4 regions of the Pseudonocardia sp. Cha107L01 genome follow, and region 4 is predicted to be linked to each of the others. Evidence: riboswitches for the same ligand, from Rfam matches in the RefSeq annotation. Region 4 holds a riboswitch; each other region holds the start of a gene.
The links. A riboswitch is a leader RNA that binds a small molecule or an ion and turns the genes downstream of it on or off. The one in region 4 is predicted to bind S-adenosylmethionine.
Positions count from the first base shown of each region.

Region 1: it holds a riboswitch for S-adenosylmethionine, as region 4 does, so the genes downstream of both, thrC (threonine synthase) here and ACTXG6_RS24460 (LLM class flavin-dependent oxidoreductase) in region 4, are expected to answer to the same signal.
Region 2: it holds a riboswitch for S-adenosylmethionine, as region 4 does, so the genes downstream of both, ACTXG6_RS30450 (putative leader peptide) here and ACTXG6_RS24460 (LLM class flavin-dependent oxidoreductase) in region 4, are expected to answer to the same signal.
Region 3: it holds a riboswitch for S-adenosylmethionine, as region 4 does, so the genes downstream of both, ACTXG6_RS31580 (ABC transporter substrate-binding protein) here and ACTXG6_RS24460 (LLM class flavin-dependent oxidoreductase) in region 4, are expected to answer to the same signal.

Region 1 covers NZ_CP199579.1:8,975,555-8,983,237, forward strand. Annotated here, with positions in the region: gene ACTXG6_RS42295 (MFS transporter) at 1-634, opposite strand, end outside; gene cynS (cyanase) at 854-1,318, shown strand; gene ACTXG6_RS42305 (WhiB family transcriptional regulator) at 1,272-1,625, opposite strand; gene rpsT (30S ribosomal protein S20) at 1,825-2,085, shown strand; gene holA (DNA polymerase III subunit delta) at 2,347-3,351, opposite strand; SAM riboswitch class I at 3,599-3,756, shown strand; gene thrC (threonine synthase) at 3,766-5,028, shown strand; gene ACTXG6_RS42325 (DNA internalization-related competence protein ComEC/Rec2) at 5,174-7,615, opposite strand; gene ACTXG6_RS42330 (helix-hairpin-helix domain-containing protein) at 7,612-7,683, opposite strand, start outside.
Region 2 covers NZ_CP199579.1:6,471,251-6,478,933, forward strand. Annotated here, with positions in the region: gene ACTXG6_RS30430 (family 2A encapsulin nanocompartment cargo protein cysteine desulfurase) at 278-2,092, opposite strand; gene ACTXG6_RS30435 (family 2A encapsulin nanocompartment shell protein) at 2,067-3,008, opposite strand; gene ACTXG6_RS30440 (LysR family transcriptional regulator) at 3,180-4,082, shown strand; gene ACTXG6_RS30445 (phosphatase PAP2 family protein) at 4,093-5,025, opposite strand; SAM riboswitch class I at 5,368-5,462, shown strand; gene ACTXG6_RS30450 (putative leader peptide) at 5,467-5,556, shown strand; gene ACTXG6_RS30455 (ATP-binding cassette domain-containing protein) at 5,541-6,149, shown strand; gene ACTXG6_RS30460 (AlkA N-terminal domain-containing protein) at 6,653-7,683, shown strand, end outside.
Region 3 covers NZ_CP199579.1:6,711,899-6,719,581, reverse strand. Annotated here, with positions in the region: gene ACTXG6_RS31600 (nitroreductase family protein) at 1-221, opposite strand, end outside; gene ACTXG6_RS31595 (winged helix-turn-helix transcriptional regulator) at 290-691, shown strand; gene ACTXG6_RS31590 (glucose 1-dehydrogenase) at 744-1,838, shown strand; partial or broken gene ACTXG6_RS31585 (cytosine permease) at 1,866-1,973, opposite strand; partial or broken gene ACTXG6_RS31580 (ABC transporter substrate-binding protein) at 2,071-2,376, opposite strand; SAM riboswitch class IV at 2,554-2,668, opposite strand; gene ACTXG6_RS31575 (YeeE/YedE thiosulfate transporter family protein) at 4,286-4,759, shown strand; gene ACTXG6_RS31570 (DUF6691 family protein) at 4,756-5,274, shown strand; gene ACTXG6_RS31565 (pyridoxal-phosphate dependent enzyme) at 5,345-6,784, opposite strand; gene ACTXG6_RS31560 (NtaA/DmoA family FMN-dependent monooxygenase) at 6,789-7,683, opposite strand, start outside.
Region 4 covers NZ_CP199579.1:5,220,511-5,228,193, forward strand. Annotated here, with positions in the region: gene ACTXG6_RS24440 (mycofactocin-coupled SDR family oxidoreductase) at 1-469, opposite strand, end outside; gene ACTXG6_RS24445 (enoyl-CoA hydratase/isomerase family protein) at 726-1,526, shown strand; gene ACTXG6_RS24450 (peroxiredoxin) at 1,629-2,213, shown strand; gene ACTXG6_RS24455 (hypothetical protein) at 2,998-3,321, opposite strand; SAM riboswitch class IV at 3,675-3,788, shown strand; gene ACTXG6_RS24460 (LLM class flavin-dependent oxidoreductase) at 4,006-5,094, shown strand; gene ACTXG6_RS24465 (hypothetical protein) at 5,247-5,537, opposite strand; gene ACTXG6_RS24470 (LLM class flavin-dependent oxidoreductase) at 5,843-6,679, opposite strand; gene ACTXG6_RS24475 (hypothetical protein) at 6,762-7,373, shown strand; gene ACTXG6_RS24480 (pyruvate, phosphate dikinase) at 7,444-7,683, shown strand, end outside.

The sequences.
Region 1 (7,683 bases), 3.8 Mb from region 4:
GCGGCCGGTCCACCGGCTCCGGCCGCCACCACACCAGCACCGCCGCGAACACCAGGAAGGTCACGGCGTTGATCGCGAAGACCGCCGCGACGCCGATCCAGGAGATCACCAGCCCGGCGATGGCCGGGCCCACCGCCCTGGCCAGGTTGACGCTGATCGAGCCGAGCGCGGCGGCGCCGGGCAGCTCGGCTCGCGGCACCAGCTCGGGGATCACCGCCTGATACGCCGGCAGCTGCACCGCCGCGCCCGCGCCGAGCAGGAAGGTGAGCACCAGCAGCAGCGAGGGGCCCATCGCACCGGTCGCGGTGAGCACCGCGAGCACGGCCCCGACCACGGTCTGGAACAGCTGGGTGACCAGCAGCAGCCGGCGCTTGTCCAGGAACTCGGCCAGCACCCCGGACGGCAGCGCGAACAGCAGCACCGGCAGGCTGCTCGCGGTCTGCACCAGGGCGACCAGTACCGACGCACCGGGCCCGGAGACCAGCAGCCACTGCGCGCCGACGGTCTGCATCCAGGTGCCGATGTTGCTCAGCAGTACCGCGATCCACAGCGCCCGGAACACCGCCGACCGCAGCGGCGCCCACGGCGAGGGAGCCCTGTCCGCTGCCTTGTCCGCTGCCCTGTCCGCGGCCATCGCCCACCCCTGTGCACCAGCCGGCGCCCCGTCCCCGGCCGCGGCGGCCCTCCGATGTGTCCGGAGCGAGTATCCGGTGTGCCGGATCCGGGAGTGTGACCGCGCTGGTCGACCGGAGCGGCGGCGCGGTGAGCAACACCATGTTCACTGTGGGCTGCTTGCCGACGGCCGGAGGACAGGCAACGATCAAGCTGGACCGACCATCACCGGGAGCGTGAGATGACCTTTACCCCACTGCCCAGCCTGAGCCGCCGCGACGCCGCGACCGCCGTGCTCGCCGCGAAGAAGCGCCTGGGGCTGTCCTGGGCGACCATCGCCGAATCCGTCGGGCAGTCCACCGAGTGGAGCACCTCGGCGCTGCTGGGCCAGCAGCCGCTCAGCGAGAAGCAGGCCGCCGCCGCCGGCAACGTGCTCGAGCTCGACGAGGCGGTCGTCGAGGCACTGCAGCTGCCGCCGGTGCGCGGTGTCGACGCGGTGGACACCAGCGAACCGATCGTCTACCGGCTGCAGGAAGCCATCCAGGTCTACGGCAGCACGATCAGCGAGCTGATCCGCGAGGAGTTCGGCGACGGCATCATGAGCGCGATCGACTTCGAACTCGACTTCGAGCGGGTGCCCGACCCGAAGGGCGACCGGGTCAAGCTGACCTTGAGTGGAAAGTTCCTGTCGTACCGGGTCTGGTGAGCTCGGGTCCGTGGTCGCTGGCGACCTTGGTCACCAGGCCGAGCCGCCGGTCGGCGTTGCTCGGCCGACCCCGGCCCCGCTTGTAGGCGAGCACGACGCCCTGCTGGATGATCTCGCCGCCCCAGACGCCCCAGGGCTCCTCCCGGTCCAGCGCGCCCGCCAAGCAGGCCGCCTTGATCGGGCAGTGCCCGCACAGCGCCTTGGCGAGGTGCAGGTCGGCCGGGCGCTCGGCGAACCACAGCTCGGGGTCGGCCTTCGAGCAGGGCGGGTGGGACGTCGTGGCCGTCAGGTTTGTTGTTCCCCTCATGACCACGATGGTTGTCGGGCGGCGGCGCCCGGACATCAGGGAAGATACGGAGATTCGCCCCGGGAACCCTGAGACTTCGGGGCGCTGTTACCCTGGTAAGTCGAATGCCCGCGTGATCCTCCCGCCGGGCTGCAGCGGCCCGTCGCCAGTCAGCGGCGCGCGGCGAACAACGACGAACAGGAAGACCAGAGGCAGTCGCGTGGCCAACATCAAGTCGCAGATTAAGCGGGTCAAGACCAACGAGAAGCGCCGCCAGCGCAACAAGTCGGTCAAGTCAGCCCTCCGGACCTCGATCCGCCGCTTCCGCGAAGCCCTCGAAGCCGGGGACAACGACAAGATCGTCGAGCGTCAGCGCTCCGCCAGCCGCGCGCTGGACAAGGCGGCCAGCAAGGGTGTCATCCACCAGAACCAGGCCGCGAACAAGAAGGCCGCGATGGCCCGCAAGGTCAACGCGAGCTGATCGCTCACCGACGTACATCGCCTCAGAACTTTCTTTCGCCCCAGCTGTAATACCCGCTGGGTCGGCGGCGATGAACTGAGTAGAACTCCCGCTGCGGCCATCGGCGGCGCTGTCCACTCCCGTGGGGTAGCGCCGCCGATTTGCTGTGCCCTACCGCCGGCGCGCCCGCCCACTCGCGCCTCGCACAGACCCGCTGTGGCCCGCACAGCCCGTGCACGGGCTGTGCGGGCAGCACCCGGTCTGTGCCAGCCACAACAGCAGCTAGCTGACCTCGCGGGCTTCCACGATCCGCAGCACGGCGCGCTCGAGCGCATAGTTCGGGTCGGGCGCCGCGCCCTTGACGTCGGCGTTGACCACGGCCACCGCCGCCATCGCGAGCGCGATCCCGGCCGGCCGCCAACCGCGGGCCTGCGCCTGCGCCTTGCGGATCTTCCACGGCGGCATGCCCAGTGCCCCGGCCATCTTGAACGGGTCGCCCCGGCCGGCCGCACCGACCTTGGCCACCGTACGGACCGCGTCGGCAAGCGCGTCGGCCACCAGCACCGCCGGCACCCCCAGCACGATCGCCCAGCGCAGTGCCTCGAGTGCACCGGAGCGGTCCCCGGTGATCGCCTTCTCGGCCACCGCGAACCCGGTGACCTCGGCGCGGCCCCGGTGGTACCGGCGCACCGCGTTCTCGTCGACACCGCCGTCGGTGTCCGCGACCAGCTGCGCCGACGCGGCCGCCAGCTCGCGCAGGTCGTTGCCCACCGCGTCGAGCAGCACCCGGATGGCCTCCTGGGTGATACGCCCACCGGCCCGGCGGATCTCGGCGCGGACGAAGTCCACCCGCTCGTCGTACTTCGTCACCCGCGGGCACTCAGTGATCTCGGCACCCGCGCCGCGCAACACGTCGGCCAGCGCCTTGCCACGCGCGCCCCCCGCGTGCAGTACCACCAGGCTCACCCCGTCGGCCGGGTCGGCGACGTAGTCGGTGATCATCGAGGCGACGTCCTTGCTCGCTTCATGGGCCGCGTCCAGCACCACCACCCGCCCCTCGGCGAACAGCGACGGACTGATCAGCTCGGCGAGCTCGGCCCTGGTCAGCGAAGCGGCGGCGACCCTGCGCAGCTCGGCGCTCGGGTCGGCCGCCCGCGCCGAGGCCAGCGCGTTCTCCACCGCCCGCTCGACCAGCAGCTCCTCGTCGCCGACGATCAACCGGAGCGGCGGAGTGGTCACGCTGATCGCGGCGCCGTGGTCGGCCTGGCTCGCGGGCGGGCTGCTCATGCCGCCATCGTCCCAGCCCCGCCGGACACCCCCGGACGTGCCACCCCGAGGGCACCGGAGGGAGCCCTGGCCCGCATCCCCCGGGCGGGCGGCCCGGAGCGCACAGGCAACAGGGCGGCCCGCGCCGGGCGAGTGAGCCGGCTCCCAGATCGCGGAACAGACTGGGCGGAATGGGCAACCTTGACGTAACGTGGCCTTAGCTCACCTCCGATGGCGAGCGGTCCGAGCGCGGGCCACAACTGAATAAGGCTCATCCAGAGGGGCAGAGGGAACGGCCCTGCGAAGCCCCGGCAACCGGCATTGACCGATCTGCGCATAGCCGTTGCGCAGCACGCCCGTCATGGGCGAGGTCGCTCAGTGATCACGGTGCCAATTCCGACCCGCATGTTGCGGGACAGATGAGGAGACCTCGCGATGTCCGTGAGCACCACGCTATCCGCTTCCACCTCGCTCGACCTCGGGCCGGCCCGTGCCCTGTCCTGTCGCGAGTGTGGCCATGAGATCCCGCTCGCCCCGGAGTTCGCCTGTCCGGAGTGTTTCGGCCCGCTCGAGGTCGCCTACGACTTCGTCGGCGTCACCCGGGAGCGCATCGAGGCCGGTCCCAAGTCGATCTGGCGGTACGCCTCGCTGCTGCCGGTGCCGACCGACGTGACCCGCCACCCCAACACCGAGCCCGGGATGACCCGCCTGGTGCGCGCGGAGCGGCTCGGCAAGGAAATCGGCCTCAAGAACCTGTGGCTGAAGGACGACACCGGCAACCCCACCCACTCGTTCAAGGACCGCGTGGTCGCGGTGGCCCTGGCCGCCGCCCGTGAGCTCGGCTTCAGCGTGCTGGCCTGCCCGTCCACCGGCAACCTGGCGAACGCCGTCGCGGCCGCCGCGGCCCGTGCCGGCTGGCGCTCGGTGGTGCTCGTCCCGAAGTCGCTCGAGCAGGCCAAGATCCAGATGACCGCCGTGTACGGCGGCACCCTGATCGCGGTGGACGGCAACTACGACGACGTGAACCGCCTCGCCACCGAGCTGGCCGCCGAAGAAGAGGACTGGGCGTTCGTCAACGTGAACGTCCGCCCGTACTACGCCGAGGGCTCCAAGACGCTGGGTTACGAGGTGGCCGAGCAGCTGGGGTGGCGGCTCCCGGAGCAGATCGTGGTGCCGGTGGCCTCCGGCTCCCAGCTGACCAAGGTCGACAAGGCGTTCCGCGAGCTCGGCACGCTGGGCCTGGTGGAGCCGACGCCGTACAAGGTGTTCGGCGCACAGGCCACCGGCTGCTCGCCGGTCTCGGCGGCATTCGCGGAGGGCCACGACGTGATCCGTCCGGTCCGGCCGGACACCATCGCGCGCTCGCTGGCCATCGGCAACCCGGCGGACGGCCCCTACGTGCTCGACACCGTGCGGCGTACCGGGGGCGCGGTGGCGGACGTGTCGGATGCCGAGGTGGTGGACGCGATCCGGCTGCTCGCCCGGACCGAGGGGATCTTCGCGGAGACCGCCGGCGGGGTCACCCTCGCCTGCACCCGCAAGTTGATCGAGTCCGGTCAGCTGGACCCGGAGGCCGACACCGTGCTGCTGATCACCGGCGACGGGCTGAAGACGCTCGACGCGGTCGCCGGTCACGTGGGCCCGACCGCCACCGTGTCGTCCTCCACCGCCGAGGTCCGGCGCGTGCTGCAGGGCTGAGCCGACCCACCCCTGCCGACCCACCGCTGAGCCGACCCACCGCTGAGCCAACCGACCGCTGAGCCGACCCACCGCTGAGCCAACTGACCGGGGTACCCGACCACTGAGCCCGGCCGCACCGACAGATCACGTCGAGCGGCCGGGCTCAGCCGCGTCCACGCTGGCGGGGCGCCGGCCGGGGATGACCTCGGGCCACCGCCACCGGGCCCTCCCTGGAGGCCACCACGGCCACGTCGCCGGACTCGTCGGTACGCCGCACCAGCGTGCCGGCCCGGCGGAGCGCGTCCAGCACCGTCGAGTTCGGGTGCCCGTAGGTGTTGCCGGCGCCGACACTGACCAGGGCGAGCCGGGGATGCACCGCCGCCAGGAAGCCGGGCGAGGTGTACCGGCTCCCGTGGTGCGGGACCTTGAGCACGTCTGCCCGCAGGTCGACACCGGAGGTCAACAGGCTCGCCTGGGCCAGTAGTTCGACGTCACCGGTGAGCAGCAGGGTGCCGGTCGGCGCGGTCGCCCGCAGCACGAGGGAGGTGTTGTTCACGTCGGTGCCGTCGGTCGGGTCGACCGGGTCCGCCGGGTCGACTGGACCGAGGACCCGCAGGCTCAGCGCCGGCCAGTCCAGCTGTTGGCCCGCGCGCAGCTCCAGCACCGGGATGTTCCGCTCGGCGGCGGCCCGGTGGACCCGTTCGTCGGCCCAGGCCGGCTGATGCGCCGGGCCGAGCGCGACCGCGCCCACCGCCCTGCCGCCCAGCGCCGCGGCCAACCCGCCCAGGTGGTCGGCGTGCAGGTGGGTGATCACCACGAGGGACAGGACGCTGATCCCGAGTCGGCTCAGGCAGCCGTCCACCGCGCCGTCCTCGGTGCCGGTGTCCACCAGCACGCCGCGCCCGGCCTGGCCGGTGGCCAGCACGACCGCGTCACCCTGGCCGACGTCGCAGGCCACCGCCGACCACCCGGTGGCCGGCCAACCCGGCGTCACGAACCGGGTCGGGATCACGATCAGCAGCACCCCGATCACCGCCGCCACCAGCAGCGCGCGCAGCCGTCGGTGGCGCAGCAGGAGCACGCCGACGATCACCGCGACGGTGAGCAGCGCGGCGCCCCGGATTCCGGCCGGCCAGGTCAACGCGGCACCCGGGACGGTGGCACCCCAGTGCGCCACCCAGACCAGCCAGCCGACGGCGGGCTTGGCCAGCCAGGCGCACAGCTGTGCGAGCACCGAACTGGCCGGCGACACGACGGCGGCGAGCACACCGAGCACGGTGACCGGGGCGACCGCCGGCGCGGCCAGCAGGTTCGCCACCACCGCGACGAGGCTGACCTGCCCGGACAGCCCCGCCACGAGAGGCGCGGTGACCAGGTGGGCGGCCGCCGGCACCGCGAGCGCCTCGGCCACCCCCGGCGGCACGCCGAGCTGACGCAACCACGCCGACCATGGGGGAGCCAGCAGCACCAGGGCACCGGTGGCGAGCACGGACAGCGCGAACCCGGGATCGGTGCCCAGCGCGGGGTCGACCAGCAACAGCCCGAGCACGGCCGCCGCCAGCGCCGGGAGCACCGAGCGGCGCCGGCCCACCAACACCGCGAGCAGCGCCACCGCTCCCATCACCGCCGCGCGCAGCACACTGGGCGACGGCCGGGCCAGGATCACGAACCCGACCAGCGCCAACAGCGCGAGCAGCACCCGGGCACGCGGCCCGGCCCGCAACAGCGCGAGCAACCCGAACACCGCGGCACAGACCATCGCCACATTCGCACCGCTGACTGCGGTCAGGTGCAGCAACCCGGTGGTCCGGAACTCCTCGCGCAACGTCCATGGCATCGCGCTGGTGTCACCGATGGCGAGGCTGGGCAGTAGCGCGGCGGACTGCTCCGGCAGCACCGCGGCCGCCGCGCCGCGCAGCCCGTCGCGCAGAGCGTCCGCGCCGCGCTGCCACCACGGTGGCGGTGTGACCTCCGAGGGCGGCCCTCGGACCCGCAGCACCGCCACGGTGAGATCCGCCCTGGTCGCCGGGGCGAGCAGTCCGGAAGCGGTCAGCTCGACCCCGGGCAGCAGCTCCGCCCAGCCGTCCCGGGGCGCGATCAGCAGCAACCGACCGCCGACCGTCCAGTGCTCCCCGTCCGCGCTGGCGTTGACCAGCTCCGCCGGGATGGCGAACTGGCTGGCCCCGCCCTGGCGACCGCCGTAACCGGCGGCCGCCCCGTCGAACACCGGCGCCGGGTCACCGCTGAGCACGACCCGGGCGGTGGCCGCACTCGCTCGCTCGGCGGACGGCCGCAGCGGGTGATGCGCAAGCTGGTAGCCGGTCAGGGTGATCACCAGGCCCGCGGCGGTGACGCAGCCGGCCGCGGCGAGCACCCCGGGGGCCGACCGAGAATCGGGTCGCCGGCGCAGGCGCACCCAGGCCTGCGGGACCGCGAGCGCCGCGAGCGCGGTCACCGCCGCGGCGGCCGCCCAGCCCGCGGTGAGCCCGAGGATGACTGTCAACCAACTCAGCAGAGCGGCTGGCAACAGGCGTAGATCGAGCGCGGGCTGGCCGTCGGTCGGGCCGGACCGGGTCGCGGTCGATCCGGACCGGCTGCCGTTCATATCGTCACCTGGTCCCGGAGCTGGCTGAACCGCCGCTCGCCGATTCCCTCGATCTCACGCAGTTGGTC
Region 2 (7,683 bases), 1.3 Mb from region 4:
CAGACCACATCCTCTAGCGCGTTCCGAAGACGTCCGGTGATGGGTTGGCGCGCGCAACTCGGCTCGGCCCTGACAGGGAACACGACGAAGACTCCTGGGAAGAAGGGATGTCAGCTGGCGCATTGACATTCCCGTCGACACAGCGCGCTGGCGGTGCGCTTGAAGTCCAGGTGACGGCGGCTCACGAGCTCTCGGTTCGCCGCCATAGTTAACTAATACAGTCAACTTTGGGACAGTTCAACTCCCGGTCGGTGGTCCGTGTCCACCGGTGCGGCGGTCAGCGTCCGGCGTCCGCGGCGAGGCGGCGGAGCGCGGCGACGAGCACGTCGATCTCCTCATGGGTGTTGTAGAAGGCCAGCGAGGCTCGCACGGTGCCTTCGAGGCCGAACCGGCGAAGGATCGGCTGGGCGCAGTGGTGGCCGGCGCGTACCGCGATGCCCTCCTTGTTGAGTGCCGAGCCGACCTCCACCGGCTCGTACCCGTCGAGCACGAAGGACAGCACGCTCGCCTTGTCCTTGGCCGTGCCGATGATGCGCAGCCCGGGGACGGTCCGCAGCCCCTCGGTCGCGTACTCCAGCAACTCGTGCTCGTAGGCCGCGATGTTGGACATGCCGATGCGCTGCACGTAGTCCAGCGCGGCGCCGAGACCCACGGCGTCGGCAATGTTGCCGGTGCCGGCCTCGAACCGGTTCGGCGGGGCCTGGAACTCGGACCGTTCCAGGGTGACGTCGGCGATCATGTTGCCGCCGCCCTGCCACGGCGGCATCGACTCCAGCACGGCGGCCTTGCCGTACAGCACGCCGATCCCGGTCGGCCCGAACACCTTGTGGCCGGAGAAGACCAGGAAGTCGGCGTCCAGCTCGGTCACGTCGACCGGGGCGTGCGGAACACTCTGGGCGCCGTCGACCAGGGCCAACGCCCCCGCGGCGTGCGCCATCTCGATCACCGCGCGAATCGGGGTGACCGTGCCGAGCGCGTTCGACACCTGCGCCACGGCCACCAGCTTGGTGCGGTCGTTGAGCAGCTTCTGGTATTCCTCGAGCAGGATCTGGCCGTCGTCGTCCACCGGGATCACCCGGAGTACGGCGTCCTTCTCGGCCGCCAACTGCTGCCAGGGCACGATGTTGGCGTGGTGCTCCAGGTGCGAGATGACAATTTCGTCGCCGGCACCGATATTCGCCCGGCCCCAGCTCTGCGCCACCAGGTTGATCGCCTCGGTGGAGCCCCGGACGAACACGATCTCGTCGGGCGAACCGGCGCCGATGAACCGGGCAACCGTGTCCCGCGCCTTTTCATAGGCATCGGTGGAGCGGGCCGCCAGCTCGTGCGCGGCACGGTGGATATTGGAGTTCTCGTGCGTGTAGAAATGCGCCAACCGGTCGATGACGGCCTGCGGCTTCTGCGTCGTGGCACCGTTGTCGAACCAGATCAACTGCTTTCCGTTGACCCGCTCGGACAGGATCGGGAAGTCCCGCCGCACCGCGTGCACGTCGAAGGCCGGGTGCGGGTCCAGCGGTAACGCGGGCAGCTCGCTCTCGCCACCACCCCGCCCGGCGTCCAGGAAGTAGAACCGCGCCCCGCTGACCGGTTCGGGAGCCACCGCCGGCAACTCCGGCACCGCGGTGTGCCCGAAGCCGGGTACGGCCGGGGCGGCCGGGCTGTAACCGGGAGCCCCGCTCAGGAAGTAGAACCCGCCCGGGTCGGGGGTGACCGGCGCCGAGGGAGAGCCCGGTGTGGCGGCCAGGTTCAGCAGCGTCGGGACCTCCGGGATCATCGGCGGCCCGAAACCCGCCGCCGTCGCTCCGTGCACGACCGGAGCACTGGTGTTCGGCGCGACCCCGGGTGTGCTGGGCCGCGACCGTGGTGCCGGCGGTGGCAGGTCCGCCGTCGGCAACCCGGCCGGTGTCGGCACACCCGGTCCGGCCGGAGCCCCGTTGCCCAGCTCGGCCGGCAACACCCCGGTGGGGGTGGCGGTGATCGGGTCCTGGCCCGGCAGTGCCCGGAAGAACTCCCCGGCCATCCGGGTCAGCGTCTCCTCGTCAGGCAGCCATGCCGGGACGTGCCCGTTAGCGGTAGGAGGGGGCGTAGTCATGGAACTTGTCCACCTCGACGTCCTCGAGCACGGCAACCGCGTCCTCGGTCAGCACGGCCAGGGAGCAGTACAGCGACACCAGGTACGACGCGATGGCGCTGCGGTCGATCTGCATGAACCGCACCGACAGCCCGGGTCCCTGCTCGCCGGTCAGCCCGGGCTGGAACAACCCGACCACGCCCTGGCGCGCCTCGCCGGTACGCATCAGCAGCACCTTCGACTTGCCGGACACCACTGGCACCTTGTCCGACGGGATGATCGGCAACCCCCGCCAGGTCAGGAACTGGGAGCCGAACATGCTCACCGTGGGCGGCGGTACCCCGCGTCGGGTGCACTCCCGACCGAACGCGGCCACCGCGTCGGGGTGGGTCAGGAAGAACGCCGGCTGCTTCCACACCTTGGCGATGAGGTTGTCCAGGTCGTCCGGGGTCGGCGGACCGCCCAGGGTGGAGATCCGCTGCGACTCGTCGGTGCTGGCCAGCAACCCGTACTCCGGGCTGTTGATCAGCTCGCTCTCCTGGTGCTCCTTGACCGCCTCGATCGTCAGCCGCAGCTGCTCGGCGATCTGGTTGTGCGGGCTCGAGTACAGATCCGACACCCGGGTGTGGATATCCAGGATCGTCTGCACGGCTTTGAGCCGGTATTCCCTGGGGTCCTGCTCGTAGTCGACAAAGGTGTCCGGCAGCGGCGACTCGTCGTAGTTGTCGCACTGAATGTGCACCGACTCCGGATGAACGACCTTGTTCACCCGGTAGATACCAGCCTCCACCGGCACCCACGACATCAGATGGGTCAACCAGCGTGGGGTGATGCTGGCCATCTGCGGAACGGTCTTGGTCGCGTTCGCCAGGGTCTGCGCGGCGGAATCACTCAACGACATCGACTGCGACGACGACGAATTCACAGAGGTGGTCATACGCCTCTCCTCGGTCCAGGTATGGCGGGCAGGCACGCGTCGATGGCCGGGATCGTCGACGATCTCACCGAAACCGTTCTCGCATTCGCCTGGCGTCACCCTGTCAGCGGTACCGGCCGGGGTCTAATGCCTGTTTTCGAGGCATCCATCGGCGCGGCCTATGATTCATCGATGATCGATCTGAGTCGGCTCCGCGTGCTGGTTGCCGTCGCCAAGGAAGGATCGGTCACCGCGGCCGCTGAGGCGCTGCACTACGCCCAGCCGTCGGTCAGCCACCACCTCGCCAAACTCGAGGCCGAGGTCGGGGTTCCCCTACTGCAGCGGATGGGGCGCGGTATCCGGCTCACCGACGCCGGTCGGCTGCTGGCCGACCGGGCCGAGTCGATCCTCGCGCAGGTCGAGTCGGTGCGCGTCGAGCTGGACGAGCTGGCCGGGCTGCGCACCGGTCGGGTCCGCGTGGCGGCCTTTCCCTCCGCTCTGGCCACCGTGGTGCCGCTCGCCATAGCCCGGGTGACCGCCGATCATCCCGGTATCGAGCTGTCGCTCACCGAGGCCGAACCGCCGGAGGCGCTGAGCGCGCTGCGTAACAACGAGGTGGATGTCGCACTCATCTTCGAACACGGTGACCCGCCGCAGCGCGACCGCCGTGACATCACCATGATCCCGCTGCTCGACGAACCGCTGTACGTCGTCACACCCGCCGGCCGCTCCTGGTCGGGGCCGAGGGCGGAGCTGGCGAGCTACGCCGACGACCGGTGGATCGCCGGCTGCGAGCGTTGCCGGGAGCATCTCGTCGTGGCGTGTGAGCGGGCCGGTTTCACCCCGACCGTGGACTTCGAGACCGAGGACTACGTCGCGGTGCAGGCGCTCGTGGCCGCGGGGCTCGGCGTGAGCCTGCTGCCCGGCCTCACGTTGGTCGCCAACCGACACCCCGGAGTGCGGCTGGACCGGGTCCCCGGGCTGGGTAGGCAGGTGCTGGCCGCCGTGTGCGGCAAACCGCCGCCGTCCCAACCCGCCCAGGTACTGCTCAGCGCGCTGGCCGCCACGATCACCGAACCCGGCTGGCCGGCGTAGGGAGCGTCTGTCAGGGCGAACCGCTGCTCACGGCCGCCGCCACCGCGCCCACCGGGTGCGCCGGGTGCGACGCGGTCCGGCCCGCGCGGCGGGCCGTCGTGGCCGCGGCGACGGCCGAGACCGCGGCGTCGATGAGAATGACGTAGCCGATGCCCGCCACCAGGTCGACGACGTAGTGCTCGCCGGTGTAGACGAGCGTGAGCCCCATCGCCACCGGGTAGGCCAACAGCAGCGGCCGGGCCCACCTCGGTACCCGGCGCAGGAAGAACAGCGCGACCAGCATGGTGTACGCGACGTGCAACGACGGCATCGCCGCGACGTCGTTGGAGATGGCCTGCCCTTGGGTGATCAGGTCGCTCGCGGCGCGCAGTCCCAGGTCGGACCAACCCAGGCTGGAAATCCGCTGGACCGAGCCGATTGCACCCTCGCGGGCCGCGTACCACGGCGGCGCCTCCGGAAATGCCACGTAGGTGGCCAGTGCGGCAAGGGACACCAGCACCACGTTCGCGGTGAAGCGCCGCCACAGCGCCCGGTTCCGGATCCACAGCACGGCCATGACCACGGGAACCGTCAGGAAGAACGAGAAATAGGTCAGCGACGCGGCGATGTCGTACCAGTGCACCACACCGGGACTGTGGAACCGGTGCTGCAGCCAGACCGTCGGGACCGTGCCGAACAACCGCTGATCGGCGGCAGCGGGCCAGGTGACGTGCACGGGCTGGTCGAACTTGTCCGCCGCGCCCCGGGACAGGTCGTAGCAGATCATCACCGCGCAGAACGGCACCCAGTCCAGCAGCGCCCGGCCGAACAGCCGCCACCCACGCCCGATGCAGTAGACACCGAACGCGCCCAACGTCCACAGGACCACGGACATCCGGAACAGCGGCACCCCGTCGACGACCACGGACACCGCTAACGCCACCGCGTAGGCCGCCGCGGCCAACCACCGGATCCGCCGGTAACGCGGCTCGACCGGATCGGTCCGACCTCGGTCAGCGATTGGCCGCAACGACACTGACGCTCCAATTCCGCCGTTCATCACGTCCACCGGCTCAGCGCGGCCAGCGGTCGGTTTCCCGGCAAACTCCGAACACGATCCCAGCGGAAACTGTTCTCTCGGTCCGCTGGTCCAGGGGAGCCTCAGCGTCGAGGACCGGTTGAGTTTACGGGGCCCGGGCGGGCCACCCCGACCGCCAGCCGGCCGCATACGGTGACGTGGGCAACCTCGCCGTTGACACGAACCCGTCGGAGCTGCCTACAGTTGCGCCGCCGGCCGCTGGTCGGCGAACCATCCAGAGCGGCTGAGAGACCTGGCTCGGTGACGCCGCAGCAACCCCCCGTGTGAGCGGGAGCGGGTGCTTCCGCCGGGAGCGATGGAGGTCAGGTGCGCGCGTTCTACGGCGACGGTGGCTGCTGCTACCGGCGGCACGTGGACCTGCTGCGCGTGACCAGCGCGGCCTGTCGGGTCGGTTGACCTACTCCCCCGCCCCACCCCCTCGCGCCATCCTCAACGCCGCGTCGCAGGAAACGGCGGCACAGCTGATCTACCAGAACCCCTACACCTCGCTCGACCCCCGGTTCAGCATCGAAGAGGTCATCACCGAACCATTGCGCGCCTTCGACGTCGGGACGGCCGCGAGCCGACGGCGACGAGCCGCCGAGCTGATCGGGCGGGTGGCACTGCCGACCTCGGTACTGGCGCGCCATCCGGTCGAGCTCTCCGGCGGACAACGCCAACGGGTGGCCATCGCCAGGGCCCTCGCCCTGTCCCCCGACCTCGTGGTCTGCGACGAACCGGTATCCGCGCTCGACGTCTCGGTACAGGCACAGGTGCTCGACCTGCTCAACGAACTGCAGCGCGAAGCCGAGCTCAGCTACCTGTTCATCTCCCACGACCTCGCCGTCGTCCGTCAGATCGCCCACCGCGTCGGTGTTATGCGCCGTGGCCAGCTGGTCGAGCCGCGGGCCACCGAGGAGCTGTTCACCGACCCCCACCACAGCTACACCGCGGAGCTGCTGGACTCGATCGCCGGGCACCGCCACCAGGAACCACAGACGACACGCTGACGGGCCATCAGGAGCGCATCTTCCCCACCTCGGCCAGGATTTCCAGCTCCCATTGCCGTGAGGTCAACTCAGCTACTCCGCTGGTCAGCTCCCGGAGCCGCTCAGCCCGTGGGAAGGCCAGGAGGGCGGCCCCACCTTGGTACGGGCCAACATCAGACCGAGCAGCGCGAGCTTGGCCGGGCGTGGCCGGCTTGGCGGCGTGGCCGGGCGTGGCGGCGGGGCCGGGCGTGGCGGCGTGGCAGCGTGGCGGTGCATGGTGTTACCGAGCTGCACACGAGGCAGGTTTTGGAGCGCTCCACCCTGCCTGTTGTGCAGCTCGGTAACGACAGGCAGGTCGGCTGCGCCGCCCTGCCTGTTGTGCAGCTCGGTAACGACAGGCAGGTCGGCTGCGCCGCGCCGGTCGGCCGCTGCGCGCTGCCGCTGCCGCGCGCGGCGGGCACACCGTTCGGGTGGTGTCGCATTTCCGCCAGCCGAACCGCCGTGCAGCGACGATGCTGGAGCGCATGCACGAAGACGTAGAACACTGTGTCCGGGCTGTCCAGTCCAAGGACGCCCGGTTCGACGGCTGGTTCTTCACCGCCGTGCTGACCACCGGGATCTACTGCCGCCCGAGCTGCCCGGTGGTGCCGCCCAAGCCGGAGAACATGCGCTTCTACCCGAGTGCGGCGGCCGCTCAGCAGGCCGGGTTCCGGGCGTGCAAGCGGTGCCGGCCGGATGCCAGCCCGGGCTCACCGCTGTGGAACGAGCGCGCTGACGTGGTCGCCAGGGCGATGCGGCTGATCGCCGACGGTGTGGTCGACCGGGAGGGTGTCGCCGGGGTGTCCACCCGCCTGGGCTACAGCACGCGACAGCTCCAACGGCAGTTGCTCGCCGAGCTCGGCGCCGGGCCGCTGGCGCTGGCCCGCGCGCAACGGGCGCAGACCGCGCGGGTGCTCCTCGAAACCAGCTCGGTGCCGATGGGCGATGTCGCCTTCGCCGCCGGTTTCGCCAGTGTCCGCTCGTTCAACGAGACCGTGCGGGAGGTCTTCCACCGCACCCCGACCGAGGTGCGTACCCGCGCCGCGCGCGGGCACCCGGCGACCACGCCTGGCACCCTCGTCCTGCGTCTGCCGTTCCGCCAGCCGTTCTGCCCGGACAACCTGTTCGGGCACCTGGTCGCCACCGCGGTGCCCGGCGTCGAGGAGTGGCGCGACGGGGCGTACCGGCGCACCCTGCGGCTGCCGCACGGTCACGGGATCGTGGCGCTGCGGCCGCTGCCGGACTACGTCGACTGCCGGCTCACCCTCACCAACCTGCGGGACCTGTCCACGGCGATCAGCCGGTGCCGCTGGCTGCTGGACCTGGACGCCGACCCGGTGGCTGTCGACGACCTGCTGCGCGCCGACCCGGTGCTCGCGCCGGTGGTGAACAAGGACGTCGGCCGGCGGGTGCCGCGCACGGTCGACCCGGTCGAGTTCGCGGTGCGCGCGGTGCTCGGCCAGCAGGTGTCGACCTCGGCCGCGCGCACCCTGGCCGCCCGGCTGGTCACCGCACA
Region 3 (7,683 bases), 1.5 Mb from region 4:
GGCTGAGGCTGCCCTCCGGTGGCCCACTCCAACCCTTCGCGACCCTCGTCAGTGGTGATCGCAACGACTGAGCGGTCCTGCAGGTTCCAGCTGGTGGGTGCCTCTGTGGCGAGGGCGAGAAGCTCCGCGAGCAGGGACGGCGGGACAGCGTCAGGCAGATAGTGACGGACGGTACGCCGATTGCGGATCGCCTCGGCGACGGACAGGGTCTGGTTTCTCATGTGACAAACTATGAGAGAGTGACTCTTCGTTGGGAAGAAGGCACCAATTAGTGCGTTACTCTCCTTCCATGAAGACCATCGTCGAGTCCTCCGGGCTACCGGCCGACGTCTACTCCGCGAAGTGCCCGACTCGCCAGGTCCTCGACCACATCGCCGGCAAGTGGACCGTCCTGGTCGTGGACGCGCTCCTTGAGGGCACCATGCGGTACACGGATCTGAGCCGCCGCATCGGGGGAGTTTCGCAGAAGATGCTGACCCAGACGCTGCGTGGTCTCGAGGCCGACGGGTTCGTCACCCGTACCGTGCACCCCACGATCCCACCCCGGGTCGACTACGAGCTGACGGAACTCGGCCGCAGCCTCGCCGAGCCGATCACTGCGCTCCGAGAGTGGACGGAGACCCATATCAACGACATAGAAAGAGCTCGGTCCGGGGCGGCATCCGGAGCGGGGGCATCTCCCGACTCGTGAGACGCAGATTCGGAACGTACACAGCAACCTTCGGAAAGGTCCAGGGTGGCTCATGAAGGCACTGACAGTTCAACCTGGTCGAAAGGACAGTCTCGAAATTCGGGACCTCCCGGAGCCGTCAGTTAGCGACGGATCCGTGTTGGTCGAGTGTATGGAGATAGGACTGTGCGGAACGGACGTTGAGATCATCGCTGGCGAGTTCGGCGAAGCCCCTCGGGGAACGGATTTTCTTGTTCTCGGCCACGAGAGTGTGGGCCGAGTCGTCGAGGCTCCCACTAGCTCCGGATTCGCTACCGGCGACCTCGTGGTAGGCATGGTGCGTCGCCTCGGATCGAATCCGTGCGAAGCCTGCCTAAAAGGGGAGTGGGATATGTGTCGCGGACACGAGTACGTTGAGCACGGTATCAAACATCTGCATGGCTTCGCACGTGAGCGCTGGCGCACTCATCCGGAAAGCTTGGTCCGGCTGCCCGCTGAACTTGGTAGACTAGGTGTTCTACTCGAACCTGCATCCATCGTGGCCAAAGCGTGGGAGAACATCACGCACATTGGCCGCCGGAGTGTGCTGGCCCCGTCCAACGTCGTAGTGACTGGAGCCGGTCCAATCGGCCTGCTGGCCGCCCTGCTTGGAGTTCAGCGTGGTTTCGATGTGCATGTTTTTGATATTTTCGAGGATGGCCTGAAACCCAGCTTGGTAAGGGCACTTGGAGCGACCTACCATCACGGTCGGCTTTCAGAGTCTGGTCTCTCTCCCGATATTGCGATTGACTGCAGTGGCTCCGCAACTGTGATTGCGGAGGTGGTCAAAATTGGCGCCCCGGGCGGCGTCACCTGCTTGGTCGGGTTCCCGCGAGCTGGCACGTCCACACAGCTCGATCTTGGCCTGGCCGCTCTCCAATTTGTGCTCGGCAACCGAGTGCTTCTCGGAAGTATGAACGCAAATGCGCGACACTTCTCACAAGCTGCGGCCGCGCTGACGGCTGCAGACCCCGCATGGCTTGAAAGAATGCTGACCCGACGGATTCCCCTGGAACAATATCGGGATATGCTGCCGTACCGGCCCGACGACGTGAAGATCGTTTTGGACTTCGCGCCGCCCGGCGAACAGATGAGCAGTGCGCCCCCGATAGCCGAACTGCGGCCGTGACTGGATCATCTGTGGCAGGCCCAGCTGCGGACCCTGAGTGGAGTGGAAGGCCATGAAAAACGTGCCTACCGCGTTCCCCGCAAGCACCGAGAGAACCGTCCAGCCGAAACTGAGCCCGAGCCCGATGCCGACCATGCCCACGGCCAGGGTGGCCAGATGAGCCTCCCCGGTTCGCCGCAGTCATCGAGGCGGGGGAGGAGAAGTCGCCGAGCTCGGCGATGATTTCTCGGTCGTCCATGAACTTCTGCGCGATCGGCACGGTCTGCTTCGGGTCGGACTGCGAGTCCTCCCACTTCAGCGCGACCGGGCGGCCGTTGATCCCGCCGGCCGCGTTGATCTTGGTCAGGGCCAGGTCGAAGCCCCGCTTCCAGAGCCGGCCGTACTCGGCGTTCGGCCCGGTGACCGGCCCGGACACCCCGAAGTAGACGGGGCCGGTCGTCGGTGCGGCGCCGCCGCCGGCGTTGGCGCACGCCGTGAGTGCGAGCGCGGCCGCCGCGGCAACCAGGGCGTGTCCCAGCGCGCGGGGGAGAAATCTCATGTTGTTCCGTTCGGGATAACGCGCCGTCGGACGGGCGCGGCAGGAGCGCTCAGGACATCAGCTCGGGACATCAGTGGGCCGCCGCTTGGCGACGTCAGCGACAGCGGGTGGTGGTGCAGCCGCGCAACTGATCGATGTCGCGGCTAGCAGCGCGACCATGTCCGACGCTCCTGCGTGTTCGTGCGGTTGCGGAGGCCCGTGACGAACCTCCGCCGGTCGTCACCCGGAGCACCCCAGCGCACGCGGGGGTTGCCAACCAGCAAGCCGGGGCTGAGCACTGGTGTTCGTGACCGTCGCAGGGACGCTAAGCCGATCAGTGGCGGAGGGTCAAGACCGGCGGCTGTGATCTGTCATGCCCAGCGCAGGTTGAGTTCTACCTGGTCGCCGAAGTGGGTGACGCTACGGCGCCCCACCTGTGGGGTCGACCCGTTGCACCGGAGTGCCCGAGTGCACCTCTCACCTGGACCAAGGTGATGCCGAGAGCCCTGCTGTCAGCCAACCGTGGACGCGCCCTTCCGACTGTGTCGGGCGCCGCTATCACACCTCGACACCGGGGTTGTCGTTGAACTTACGACAACGCTGATCGTCGCCGGCGGACCCTTCAGACCTTCGCGCCGAGTCGGCGATAGCTACGGGAGGGACTTGGGTTTGATGGGCAGCTCTAACACCATTGGGGAACCGCGACTTTCGACTTCAGAGGTCAGTGGCAGCGCGCCGCGGCATCGCGCCGAGCTCGATGAGGATCCATGGTTGCGGCCAGGAGTTGCACCTCGGGATTTCATCGACGCTGCTCGGCGTGTGCGCGGTCAGTTAAACGGTGGCACGGTCGGCGGCGTTGACAATTGGCCGGACGACGCTCCGACGCTGCCCGGCGTCGTTATGCCGGTAGCAGTTGCTGACCCGCTCGCGCAGCTACCCAGGGGACTGGTGCCCGCGTCCCCGAGGGACGCCTTAGAGAGTGGGCACCGCACCGACTCGCCGACGGCGAGTTCAGGTGAGGAGGCAGTCGCGATCAAGGAGCCAGACGCCGCGACCGCTGCAGCCCTCTCACCTGCCGCTGAGTCTTCGGAGGACAAGAACACTGCTGGTGTGAGTGACGGGCCATCGGCCCTGGGCGCCGAGGAACCTGCCCGTCGCCGGGTCACGATCCAGCACCGCATCGCGGGTGTCGTAGGTACCACGCGGGGTAGATGGATTGTCGCCGCTATTGGGGCCGCCATCGCCCTGATCGCGCTCTGCGTCGTACTCGGGCTTCGCTCGAACGTCACCTCCGCGTCCGAAGTCACGCAGACCAGTGACGACTCTCCGGCGGCGCCGTCAGCCGGCCCCGCGGCGTCCTACCCGGCGCCGCCAGACGCGAACGCCACGCCGAGTGACCCCGCACAGGTCGCGCCCGCGCCGTGGCAGCCCTCCGACTCACAGGCGGCATCGATTCCCCCTCCCGCCGAGGGCGCGCCGGCGCAGGCCGTGCCGCCCAGCTCCCCGGTGCCTTCTGGCCAGCCATCGGATGGCGCGCTCACACCAAGCGCTCCGATGCCGCCGGCCGCGGACCCGAACGACCCGCTACTGGACGAGCCGCAGCCCGTCGGGCCTGATCAGACGCAAGGCGCCCCGACCCAGGACCAGGCCAACCTGGCACCGCGGCGGAGCCGACCCGAGGACCGTGCGGCGACCCCGCGCAACTCGGGTCCCCTGGGCAACAGCCTCGATTCGATCACCGCACCGCACCGACCGAACAACTCAGATCGCGGCGCTCCTGATAGTCAAGCGCCGAGCAAGTCTTCCGGCGGCAACCTGCCAGGCCTCGGGCGTGGCCTATGACCAGGGCCACCCCGTGTGATGCGGTGTGAGGTGATGGTGCACGAGCCTGGTCATCGAAGGTGACCAGCGCAAATATCGGGAGGTTCTGATGCTGGGTGTGTTGCCGGCGCAGCTGCCGTGGTGGGTGGCCGGGCCCGGGGTCGGGCTGTGCGTGCTCGCGCTGTACGGCCTGGCGAACCTGCGCCTCGGCGTGTCCGGGGCGTGGCTGGCGGCGACCGTCGCGCCGGTGGAGCGCTGGCGCGGCGACCGGTGGCGGGTGGTGTTCCTGGTCGGGCTGATCGCCGGGGCACTGCTGGCGGCCCTGCTCGGTCCGCCCGTCTCGATACACCGCTACGGCCAGCTGTCCGTGCTGCTCAGCCCGCCGCTGTTGGTGCCGGTGCTGCTGGTCGCGGGGGTGTTGCTGGGCTACGGGTCGCGCTGGGCCGGCGGGTGCACCTCCGGCCACGGCCTCGCCGGCTGCCCGGCCGGGTCCCCGGACAGCTGGGCCGCCACGGTCACGTTCTTCGCGGTGGCCGTCGTGGTCACCCTCGGCCTGCACGCGCTGACCGGCGGTGCGCTATGAACCGCCCGACCGGCACCGACCGCCAGCCAGGCACCGCCCGGCGAACCGCGGTCCGCACCGGCATCGTGGCCGGCGCGGTCGGGGTCGCCTTCGGGTTCCTGCTCACCGCGAGCGGGCTCGGCGACTACTACACGATCCACAACGGCCTGCTGCTGCGCGACCCGTACATGTACCTCATGATCGGCTCGGCGATGGCCACCACGTTCGTCGGCCTGCTGGTGCTGCGCCGGGGCCGGGGCACCTGGCTGGGCGGGCGCCTCACCCTGCCCCGCAACCGGATCCAGCGCCGGCACATCTACGGCGGCGCGGTGTTCGGCATCGGGTTCGGTCTCGGTGCCACCTGCCCCGGGATGACCGTCGCGATGGTGGCCACCGGCGGCCTCTACGGCCTGGTGGTACTGGTCGGGCTGCTGCTCGGCCTCTGGCTGCGCGGCCGGGTGGAGCAGTGGGGCACCCCGGTGACCGCATTGCCGACCCGGCAGCACCTGGCCGACACCGCCGCACGGGACGCCTGACGGACGTTCGGGTGTCGGTGTGGGCAACAGTTCCGGCTGGACCCGAAGAACCCCGCGGGCGATGAGGCTGTCACAACTGGGTTCTCGCGTGATCACGGACCTCGACGGCCTGGACAAGATCGGCGCGGGACACGGCCCCGGCGAGTCGCCCGTCACGCAGCACGACAGCGTGGGGCCGTCCATCCGCGTCGAGCCGGGCCAGCGCCTCCTCGACCGTTTCTCCCGTGCCGAGGGCGAGCGGCGGAGGCCCGGCGACGTCGCCTGAGGGGGTGGCCGGCCCGTGGCGCGCGAGCTCGGCCTGGAGGCCGAGCGGGTCGAGCGTCCCCAGGATCTCCGACACCGCGGTGGCGAACGCCGGGTCCCGGCGGGGGAGCACCACCGGCAGCAGGGGCTGGTGGCGGGCGGGCCCGGCGGCGGTCGCGGCGGCCTCGCCCAGCGGAGTCCCGGTGGTGACGGTGTGCACGGTGCCGACGAACCGGGCGTCGGCAAGCAGGCCGGTCCGGTCGTCGTCGAGGAACCCGAAACGGCGCAGCCAGGTCAGCGAGTGGTACTTCGACAGGTAGGCCCGGCCCGAGTCAGGCAGGATCGCGACGACGGTGTGCTCGGGGCCGAGGCCGCGCGCCACCCGTAACGCGGCGGCGGTGGCCAGTCCGGAGGACCCGCCGACGAGGATGCCCTCCTCGCGGGCGAGTCGGCGCACGGTGGTCAACGACTCGCGGTCGGTGACCGTCTCGATGCGGTCCAGCACCTCGGGGTGGTACGACAGCGGCCAGATGTCCTCGGGTGTGTCGGGATGCAGGTAGTGCCCGGCCGCCTCGACGAAGAACGGGCTGCCGTCGCCGCCGTTGTACACCGACGTCACCGGATCGGCGCCCACCACGGTGACCCGTCCGTTGCTGATCTCCTTGAGGTGGCCGCCCGCGCCCGAGATCGTGCCCCCCGTGCCGATGCCCGCCACGAGGTGGGTCACGGTGCCGCCCGTGTCCGCCCAGATCTCGGGGCCGGTGGTGGCGCGGTGCGCGGCCGGGTTCGAGACGTTGTCGTACTGGTTGGCCAGCCATCCGCCCGGGGTCTCCGATGCGATGCGCTCGGCCAGCTTCGACACGTGCTCCGGGTGGTTGCGGGGCAGGATGGCCGGGGTCTGCACCACCTCCGCCCCGTACGCCTCCAGCGCGTCGATCTTCTCCACGGCGATGGAGTTGGGCACCACGACGATCAGCCGGTAGCCGAGGACGGCCGCGGCCTGGGCGAGACCGATGCCGGTGTTGCCGGACGTGCCCTCGACGATCGTGCCGCCGGGTCGCAGCTCGCCCGCCTGCTCGGCCGCCGCGACCATCGCCGCGGCAGCGCGGTCCTTCACCGAACCACCGGGGTTGAGGTACTCGAGCTTGACCAGAACGCGTGCGGCGATGCCGTTGGTCAGGCGGTGCAGCTGGACCAGCGGGGTGCCGCCGACGAGGTCGAGCAGCGAGTTGTGCACGGTCATGGTGTCCTCAGAGGGGCCGCCCATGGGGTCATGACGGGGCTGCGCCGGTGGGCGCGTCGAGGGGTGGCCTGGCGTCGGAGAGCCCGAGGTGCTCGCGCAGCGTGGTGCCCTCGTACTCGGTGCGGAAGGACCCGCGTTCCTGCAGCAGCGGGACGACGGTGTCGGCGAACTCGTCGAGCCCACCCGGGGTGATGTGGGGTACGAGGACGAAGCCGTCGCTCGCGTCGGTCTGCACGAACTCGTCGATGGTGTCGGCCACCTGCGCGGCGGTGCCGATGAACGACTGCCGGGCGGTCACCGCGATGATCAGCTCCCGGATCGAGAGCTGCTTGGCCTCGGCGAGCGCCCGCCACTCCTGTGCCGTGGCCAGCGGGTCGCGGTACATGCGCACGCTCGCGCGGCCTCGGGCGATCGTGTTCTCGCCGACCTGCGGGTCGACGGTCGGCAGTGGCCCGTCGGGGTCGTAGGAGGACAGGTCGCGGTTCCACAGCTGTTCCAGGAACTTGATCGCGGTCTGGCCGCTGACCTGCTGGTGGCGGACGTGATCGGCGCGCTCCTCGGCCTCCGCCGCGGTGTCACCGAGCACGAACGTCGCGGCGGGCAGGATCTTGAGATCGTCGAAGGTGCGGCCGTACCGGGCGAGGCGGCCCTTGACGTCGGCGTAGAACGCCCGGCCGGCGTCGAGCGTGCCGTGCCGGCTGAAGATGGCGTCGGCGCTCGACGCGGCGAACTCGCGGCCCTCGTCGGAGTCGCCGGCCTGCAGGATCACCGGACGGGTCTGGGGGCTGCGCGGCACGGCGAACCGCCCGGAGATGTCGAACTGGTCGCTGTGCACGGCGAACCGCCCGGCGTCCGGATCGGCGAGGAAGACCCCGGACTCGGCGTCGGCCACGATCTCGTCGCCGCGCCAGGAGTCGAACAGC
Region 4 (7,683 bases):
CGGTGGAACTGGTGATCACTATCGACCCGCCGTCGCCCTGCTCGATGAGCCGGGGGATCGCGGCTTCGCAGGTGTGCAGCACGCCGGTGAGCATGATGTCGATCGCGTCGTGCCAGGCCTGCCGCTTCTGGGCCTTCTCGCCGATGACGGGCATGATCCCCGCGTTGGCCAGCACGATGTCCACCCGGCCGAACTCGGCGATGCCCTCCTCGAGTACCGCCGACACGGCCTCCTGGTCTCGCACGTCGGCCTTCTTGGCGACGATGCGCCGGTCCAGGGACTCGACGTGTTTGACCGTTTCCTCGAGGTCTTCCTCGGTGGCCTGCGCGTACGCCACGGTGTCGAACGGCGCGCAGATGTCGAAGGTGATGATGTCCGCGCCCTCCTGCGCGAGACGTACCGCGTGTGACCGGCCCTGGCCGCGGGCGCCGCCGCTGATGAAGGCGACCTTGCCGTCGAGAACACCCATGCTCGGTACTCCTCTTTGAGTGGATCGGGGCGGCGGACATCGGCTTGTCAGCCATTCGCCCGCGTTCGGGGAGAAGTGTCCAGCGTAGCGTGGCCGCACCGATTGCGCGCCCCGATCCGCTATCATTCCGCTCCGGATGAGCCTATATCCGGCACGATTTCAGCGGAAGCTGGAGACGTTCCCGCCCGACCGCGAACACTATCTTGAAACGGTCGTGGGAATAGTAGTAGCTGAACCGACCTCGCGGAGCGACCACATGACAGAACGGGCCGGCCTCGGGAACGAGGACATCAGGCGGGACGAGCGGGACGGCATCCTCACCCTCACCTTCACCCGGGACCGCAAGCTGAACGCGGTCACCGAGGGCATGCTCGGCACCCTCCGGGCGGCGGTCGCCGACCTGCGCGACCGGGGCGACCTGCGGGTACTGGTCATCACCGCCGAGGGACGCTACTTCACCGCCGGGGCCGACCTCACCGCGCTGCCGGTCGGTGAGACCGGGCCGGGCACCCCGGGGCCGGTGTTCCGCGGCGCCTATCGCCGGCTGCACGAGCTGTTCGACGAGATCGAGGCGATCGAGAAGCCGGTGATCCTGGCCGCGCAGGGACCCTGCCTGGGCATCGGTGTCGAGCTGGGTGCGAGCTGCGACTTCCGGTTCGCCTCCGGCGCGGCGCTGTTCGGGCTGCCGGAGGTCCGAAACCTCGCCGCGCTCCCGGGTTCGGGCGGGATCAGCCGACTCACCCGGCTGGTCGGCCCGCACTGGACGAAGTGGCTCGCGATGGCCGGCCAGCAGGTCTCCGCCGCCGAGGCGCTGTCCATCGGCCTGGTGCACGCGGTCTACCCGGTGGACGGTTTCGCCGCGCGGGTCGAGCAGTTCGCCCGTGACCTCGCCAGCCAGCCCGAGGAGGCGCTCGGCCTGGCGAAGCTGGTCATCGACGCCGCTGCCAACTCCGACCGGACCTCCGCCCGGCACGTGGACCGGATCGCCAACACCGTGCTGGTCAACAGCGCCGAGCACCGCGCCAAGCTGGACGCATTCGCCCAGCGCAAACGGTAGCCCGGCTCAGACCGCCGCGAGGCGCCATCTGGGCGCCGGAATTATTGCGCAGATTTCCGGCGCGGGGCACTAGATCGGGTGCGCTGGAGATACCCTCGGTTGATGATCACAGGCGACAGGGTGCCGGACTTCACCCTGTACGACCACACGGGTCGGGCGCGGACACTGTCCGTGCTTCTCGCGGACGGCCCCGTGGTGCTGTTCTTCTTCCCGATCGCGTCGTCACCGATCTGTACCGTCCAAGCCTGTCATTTCCGTGACCTCAGCAACGAGTTCGCCGCACTGGGGGTCCAGCGGGTGGGCATCAGCACCGACACGGTCGACAAGCAGGCCCACTTCGCGCAGCAGCGCGCATTCGACTACCCGTTGCTCTCCGACGTGGGTGGCGCGGTGTCCGAGCAGTTCGGGGTGCGGCGAGGGGCGCTGATCAAGCTGGGCGGGAAGATGGCCGGGCGCCGGGGGGACCGCCATGGTCGGCATACCCGACGCCGCGGCCTGTTGGCCCGGTTGTTGCCGGTCAAACGGTCGACGTTCGTCATCGATGTCGACCGAACCGTACTCAAGGTCGTCTCGAACGAGCTGCGCGCATCCGTGCACGCCGACCAGGTCCTGTGGTTCCTGCAGAACCGCAACCTGCCGTCGGGTGGTTCGCCACCACCGCGCGAGAAGCACCGCAAGCACACGTAGCTCGGACAGTCATTCGTGTCGATGTCCGCCGCGGAGATCGCCGGCGAGGTGCGGGCGCTCAAGGCGGAGGTCGCGCCCGATTCACGCAGCGATGCCGCTGCTGGACGAAGGGTTCATCCAGCAGCGGCAGTTCGCTGCCTAAGCGTTGGCCCTGCTCAGTGATGTGCGGGAGGTGCTGGGTGCTGTGGTGCGGGAGGTGCCGGGTGCTGGGGGCCGGGGTGTGGTGCGGGAGGTGCTGGGTGCTGGGGGGCGGGGTGTGGGGCGGGAGGTGCTGGGTGCTGGGGGGCGGGAGGTGCCGGGTGCTGGGGGCCGGGGTGTGGGGCGGGAGGTGCCGGGCGCTGGGGGCTGGCGTGTGGTGCGGCCGGAGATGGGCCAGGCAGCGGGTCGGCCCATGCCGGTGAGCTCGTCAGGCCCACTGCGATGACCGCGGCCGCAACCGCTGTCGCCGCATGAATCAGTCGTTGGTTTGACACTAAGTATTGCCTTTCTACGTGGGGAGATCCGGCTCACGCTGTTGTGCGAATCCATGGGGCCGGTGCACGACAGCATTTCGGTTATGCTTAGACCAAGCTCAGGGATAATCCGCGAGCTCGCCTGCAACTATTCTATGGGTTTGAGTTTCGATTTTATGATATGGCGAGTCATCTTGAACTGAGGGCATCCACAGATAGCGTCAAAGTTCACACGCCTCGGGAACCGACGCCCGCGCACCAAGGGCAAGGTGCGTCTGATTGCAATCGGTGCCTGGTCTTGGCTGCCGGTTAGCTTACCTGCCTATCCCGGCTCAGCCGTGGTTGTCAGAGTTCTTCTGGTTCTTGGTGAGAATCCCCAGAACACCATCGAGCACGCTGTTGTTGCACGCCTGGATCGGAACCTGGACAGTCGTGTCCTGAACGTTGACCAGGCCGGCCTGTCCGTGAACGCCGTGCGCCTTGTCCTTTGCGCCATTGTTCTGGTAACAGCTGGCGCTGCTCTCGTGGTCGTTGCTGCCGCCGTGGTGATGGTGATGGCCCGAATCGCCCTCGTAGTCACCAGCGAAAGCCAGCGGGCTCAGCGCGAGCAGACCCGCGGTGGTGGCTGCCGCCACGATTCCAGCCTTCTTCAGCACAGTCGATCTCCTGTTCAACCAGGCGGTGTCTCGACGACCACCTCGAAAACCAGCGACGAGTGGGAGCCCTGCTGGCACTATCGGAGGTAACGGATCGTTCGCGGTAAAGATACGGAGCCACATAACCGCGGACCTCAGCGCGATCTCAGTTCCCCAGGGTCCGAATAGATTGAGTCAGTGGTATGTCGAGCCGACCGGAGCATTCGACACCAGGTCGACGACCGCGATCAGGTAACTGCTCGGCGAACTCAACCAGGCTGGATGCCTACGCGCTGCATTGATGATGCCGGTCCGACTGTGAGCTAGGGAATACGGGGGTTCTCGGGCGAGAGCCCGCTGCTAGTGTTCGAGACGGTCGCGAATGCCAGCGCGGAGCCCCGGCTTGCTGGCTGACAACCCTCGCTGTGCGGTGGGGTGCCCCGGGTGATGACCAGGCTTCGCCGGAGACGGCCGAGCAAGCGCACCGGACTCAAGGGGCCGATCATGGCGATGGCGTTGGCGATTGCGGAGAGCATGGGACGCCTGCCCAGCCGCGTGGCATCGCTGGGCCGGGGCGAGCTGTTGGTGACGCGTCTGCATGTTGATCTGCACCGGGTGTCCACCGCTCTCTGTAGCGGCTGAGTGCCCCGACCACTCGGCACCAGCTGACCTCTGCCCGCGGCTTCTTCAGGGAGAACCACCGTCATGTCCAGCACCGGAACGGACCCCTTTCCCCACCAGCGGCAGCGGAATCCGTTCCGCCTCGGTGTGTTCACCCGGCTCGTCGACGAGGTCCCGCCGCCACGGCGCTACACGCGCGCGCTGGAACTGCTGATGACCGCGGACCGGCTCGGCTTCGACACCGGATGGGTCGCGCAACACCACGCCGGCAACGAGGGCGGCCTACCGTCCCCGCTGGTGTTCCTGGCCGCCGCCGCGCAGTACACCCGCCGGCTCACCCTGGCGACCGGCATCATCACCCTCGCCCTGGAGAATCCCGTCCGGCTCGCCGAGGACGCGGCGGTGCTCGCGGCACTGAGCAACGGGCGACTCGAACTGGGCTTCGGCACCGGTGGCGGCGAGCCCGCGTTCGCGATCTTCGGGGTGCCCTTCGAGGACCGGCAGCAGGAGTACGACCGGGCGTTCGCCGTGGTCCGCGACGCCCTGGCCGGCCAGGAGCTCACCCCGGCCGGGTCCACGCTGTTCCCGCCCGCGCGGCCGCTGCTCGCCACCGTGTGGGAGGCGACGTTCGGGGTGGCGGGCGCCGTGCGGGCCGCCGAACACGGCAGCGGCCTGCTCCTGGCGCGCACCGCGATCCGACCCGGCCAGAATGGCGCGAGCTGGGCCACCGCCGCGCACCGGCCGCTCGGGGAGGCGCAGTCCGAACTCGTCGAGGCCTACCTCGGCAGCTGGTCCCATCCCGACATCACGCCCCGGATCGGTCTGTCCCGCTCGCTGTACGTCGCTCCGACCCGGGTGGAGGCGTTCCGCGAGGCCGAGGCCGGGCTGCGCCGTTCCGCCACCCAACTGGCCGGCCGGGGCGGCCTCGACCCGCATGCGCCGTTGGCGGACCTGGTCACCCGGAGCGACCTGCACCTCGGCTGCCCGGAAGACGTCATCGCCAGCCTGCGCGCGGACCGGGTGCTCCCGCTGGCCACCGACCTGATCCTGCAGGTGCACCCGGCCGACCCAGGGCACCGGGAGACCCTGCGGTCACTCGAGCTGATCCGCAACGAGGTCGCCCCGTCGCTCGGCTGGAGCCCGGCCACCACGCCGCGCGCCGCTCAGCTCTGACCGCCCCCAGGGGGCGACTCGGGCACCGCCCGCCAGAAGCCGGACAGATCACCCGAGCCATCGCGCGCGAACTGTCCGCCGCGCTGGGGCGGCCCTCGAGCTCGGCCAGCCGGAACCCGCGGCTGGCCGAGCAACAAGCTAGAACGGCACCATTAGCGCAGGTTGCTGAGGCCCTCGGCCAGATCTTCCCTGTTCATCACGGGAGTCAGGTCGACCTTCGCCCCCAGCTCGGTGAAGAAGGGTTCGGCCACGACCGGTATGCGGCTGGCATCTTCCAGGTCGAAGACGATGTACGCCGCCCGGTTTCCGGATCGGGTCGCGAAGTAGACAGCCTCGGGGTTGATGCCGCTCAGGACAGACTCGATCACCTTCCCCAGCCGGCCATCCTTGATCGCCAGATTGCCAGGTTCCGTCGGGATCTCAACAGTCATGAGCACGCGCATCGTATTGTCTCCTCGGGCAGATCACGAGGCCGACGCTTGTCCAGCCAGACAGGCAGAGCGCCGGCGAGCTGACGAACCCTCGCGGTCGGTCGACGGCGATGCATCCTCAAAATTGAGGATCCGCCGATACTCATTCGTCGGCTCGGTGTCACGGCCCGCGGTCATGTCCCGAAACAGGTCGCACGGCCCTAGACAACAACTTCCAGCAGCTGAGACCTGGGAGGTGTGGGACACCCTCGGGTTCCTGCAGCAGCTCGGCGTGGTTCCAGCCACCACCTAGAGTCCCGAGCCGGAAGTTCCCGCGCTCACCGTTGCGGGCTGATCGGCACTCGGGTCCGACGCCGCGAAGTGGCCTCGATGGCCTTCGTGGCGGCCTCCCGGCTGCGCGCGCTCAGGTCCGCTCGACGGTTCCGCGTCCACAGGTAGGACTCGTGCCTCGGGCCGGCCGAACCGGTGAACGCGGGCATGACCTCGTCCACGAATGTCCGGTACGACCGTCGGGTGGCCTCGTCGTCCGCCCAGTGGGTCTGCTGGTTGAGGATGCAGCCGAACCCACCGGACTTGTTCCAGTACCGGTGCAGGGCGTTCACCGCGTCCTCCACCGTGCCGATCGCCCCGTGGCCCTCCTCGTTGATCCTCTCGAGGCTGTCGTAGCCGAGCAGCGAAGGGCCGCCCTCGAGCGTGTCGATCATGTACCCGCACCACCGCTCGTACCCGGCCTGTACCTCGCTCAGGGCCTGGTCCCTGGACTCGGCGATGTGGAACGGCGCGACCAGTCGCAGCCCGGACCGGTCCATCACGTGCCCGTGCTCGGCGGCCTGCTCCTCGGCGATCCGCCAGTTCAGGTCCAGCACCTCGTAGCCCGGGCTGCTGCCCGCCGCCACACACAGCAGCCCCAGCACGTGCCGACCGGCGATCCGCCCGGCGGAGGGGGTGATCGCGCTGGCCACGGCGAGGTGGGGGCGCGGCCTGGTGTACGGGCCGATGTGCAGGGTGGCTTCGTCCAGGGTGTACCAGTCGGTGTGCCTGGTGACCGTCTCGCCGCCGAGCCGCCCCAGATGACGTGCTCGACCGCGACCGAGCTGACAACCACACCCGGTGGTCGGGGCTCGACCCCGGTGCTGGTGCCCGGTGCGCGCCAAGACTAATCTATGGGGTGCGCACTAACTCGCTGACCGTGCTACCGGCACCAGACCAACTGGACTCGAGAGCGAGGAGGGGAGCATGACGGAGCTGCTCTTGCTCCAGGCCGTACGGCTCAAGGGCCGGATCAGCGTTGAGGCCGCTTCGGTCTGCGCCTCCATCGGTGTCGACGAGGCGCGGACCGGCCTGGACGCCCTGATCGGCGCCGGCAACGCCAAGGCGGCCGGCACCTCGGTGCGGATCACCCCCGAAGGGCGGGAGCGTCTCGCGGAGCTGCTGGTCCAGGAGCGGGCCGGTGTCGACGAGGCGGCGCTCGAGGCGGCGTACCACGAGTTCGACGACCACAACAGCGCGCTGAAGTCGGTCGTGACCGCGTGGCAGTTGAAGGACGCCGACACCCCGAACGACCACACCGACGCGGCCTACGACCAGGGCGTGATCGATCGGCTGGTGGCGCTGCACGGGAACTTCTCCCCGCTGCTCGAGCGCATCATCGGCCAGGCGCCCCGGTTGGCCCCGTACGCGGGCCGGTTCGACAACGCGGTGCGGCAGCTGCGCGCCGGCGACCACTCGTTCGTCGCCCGGCCGATCGCGGACAGCTACCACACGGTGTGGTTCGAGCTGCACGAGGAGCTCATCGGGCTGCTCGGGCGCACCCGCGCCGACGAGGCCGCCGCCGGTCGCGCGCTGTGACCCACCCACTGACCCACCCGGCGACCCACCCACTGACCCCACACCGACCCCGGACGACGGAGTACCGAGCATGACGTTGCTGTGGATGGGCGAGCACGCTGACCTCGACCGCGAGCTGGTCGGCGGCAAGGCGCACAGTCTCAACAAGATGCACGCCCTCGGCCTCTCGGTGCCGCCGGCATTCGTGCTGACCACCGACGTCTGCCGGGAGTTCAACGCGGCAGGCGGCCAGCTCGGGTCCGAGGTCACCGACGCTGTGCGGGACGCGGTCGCCGAGCTGGAGCGCAGGACCGGCCGCGGCTTCGGCGGT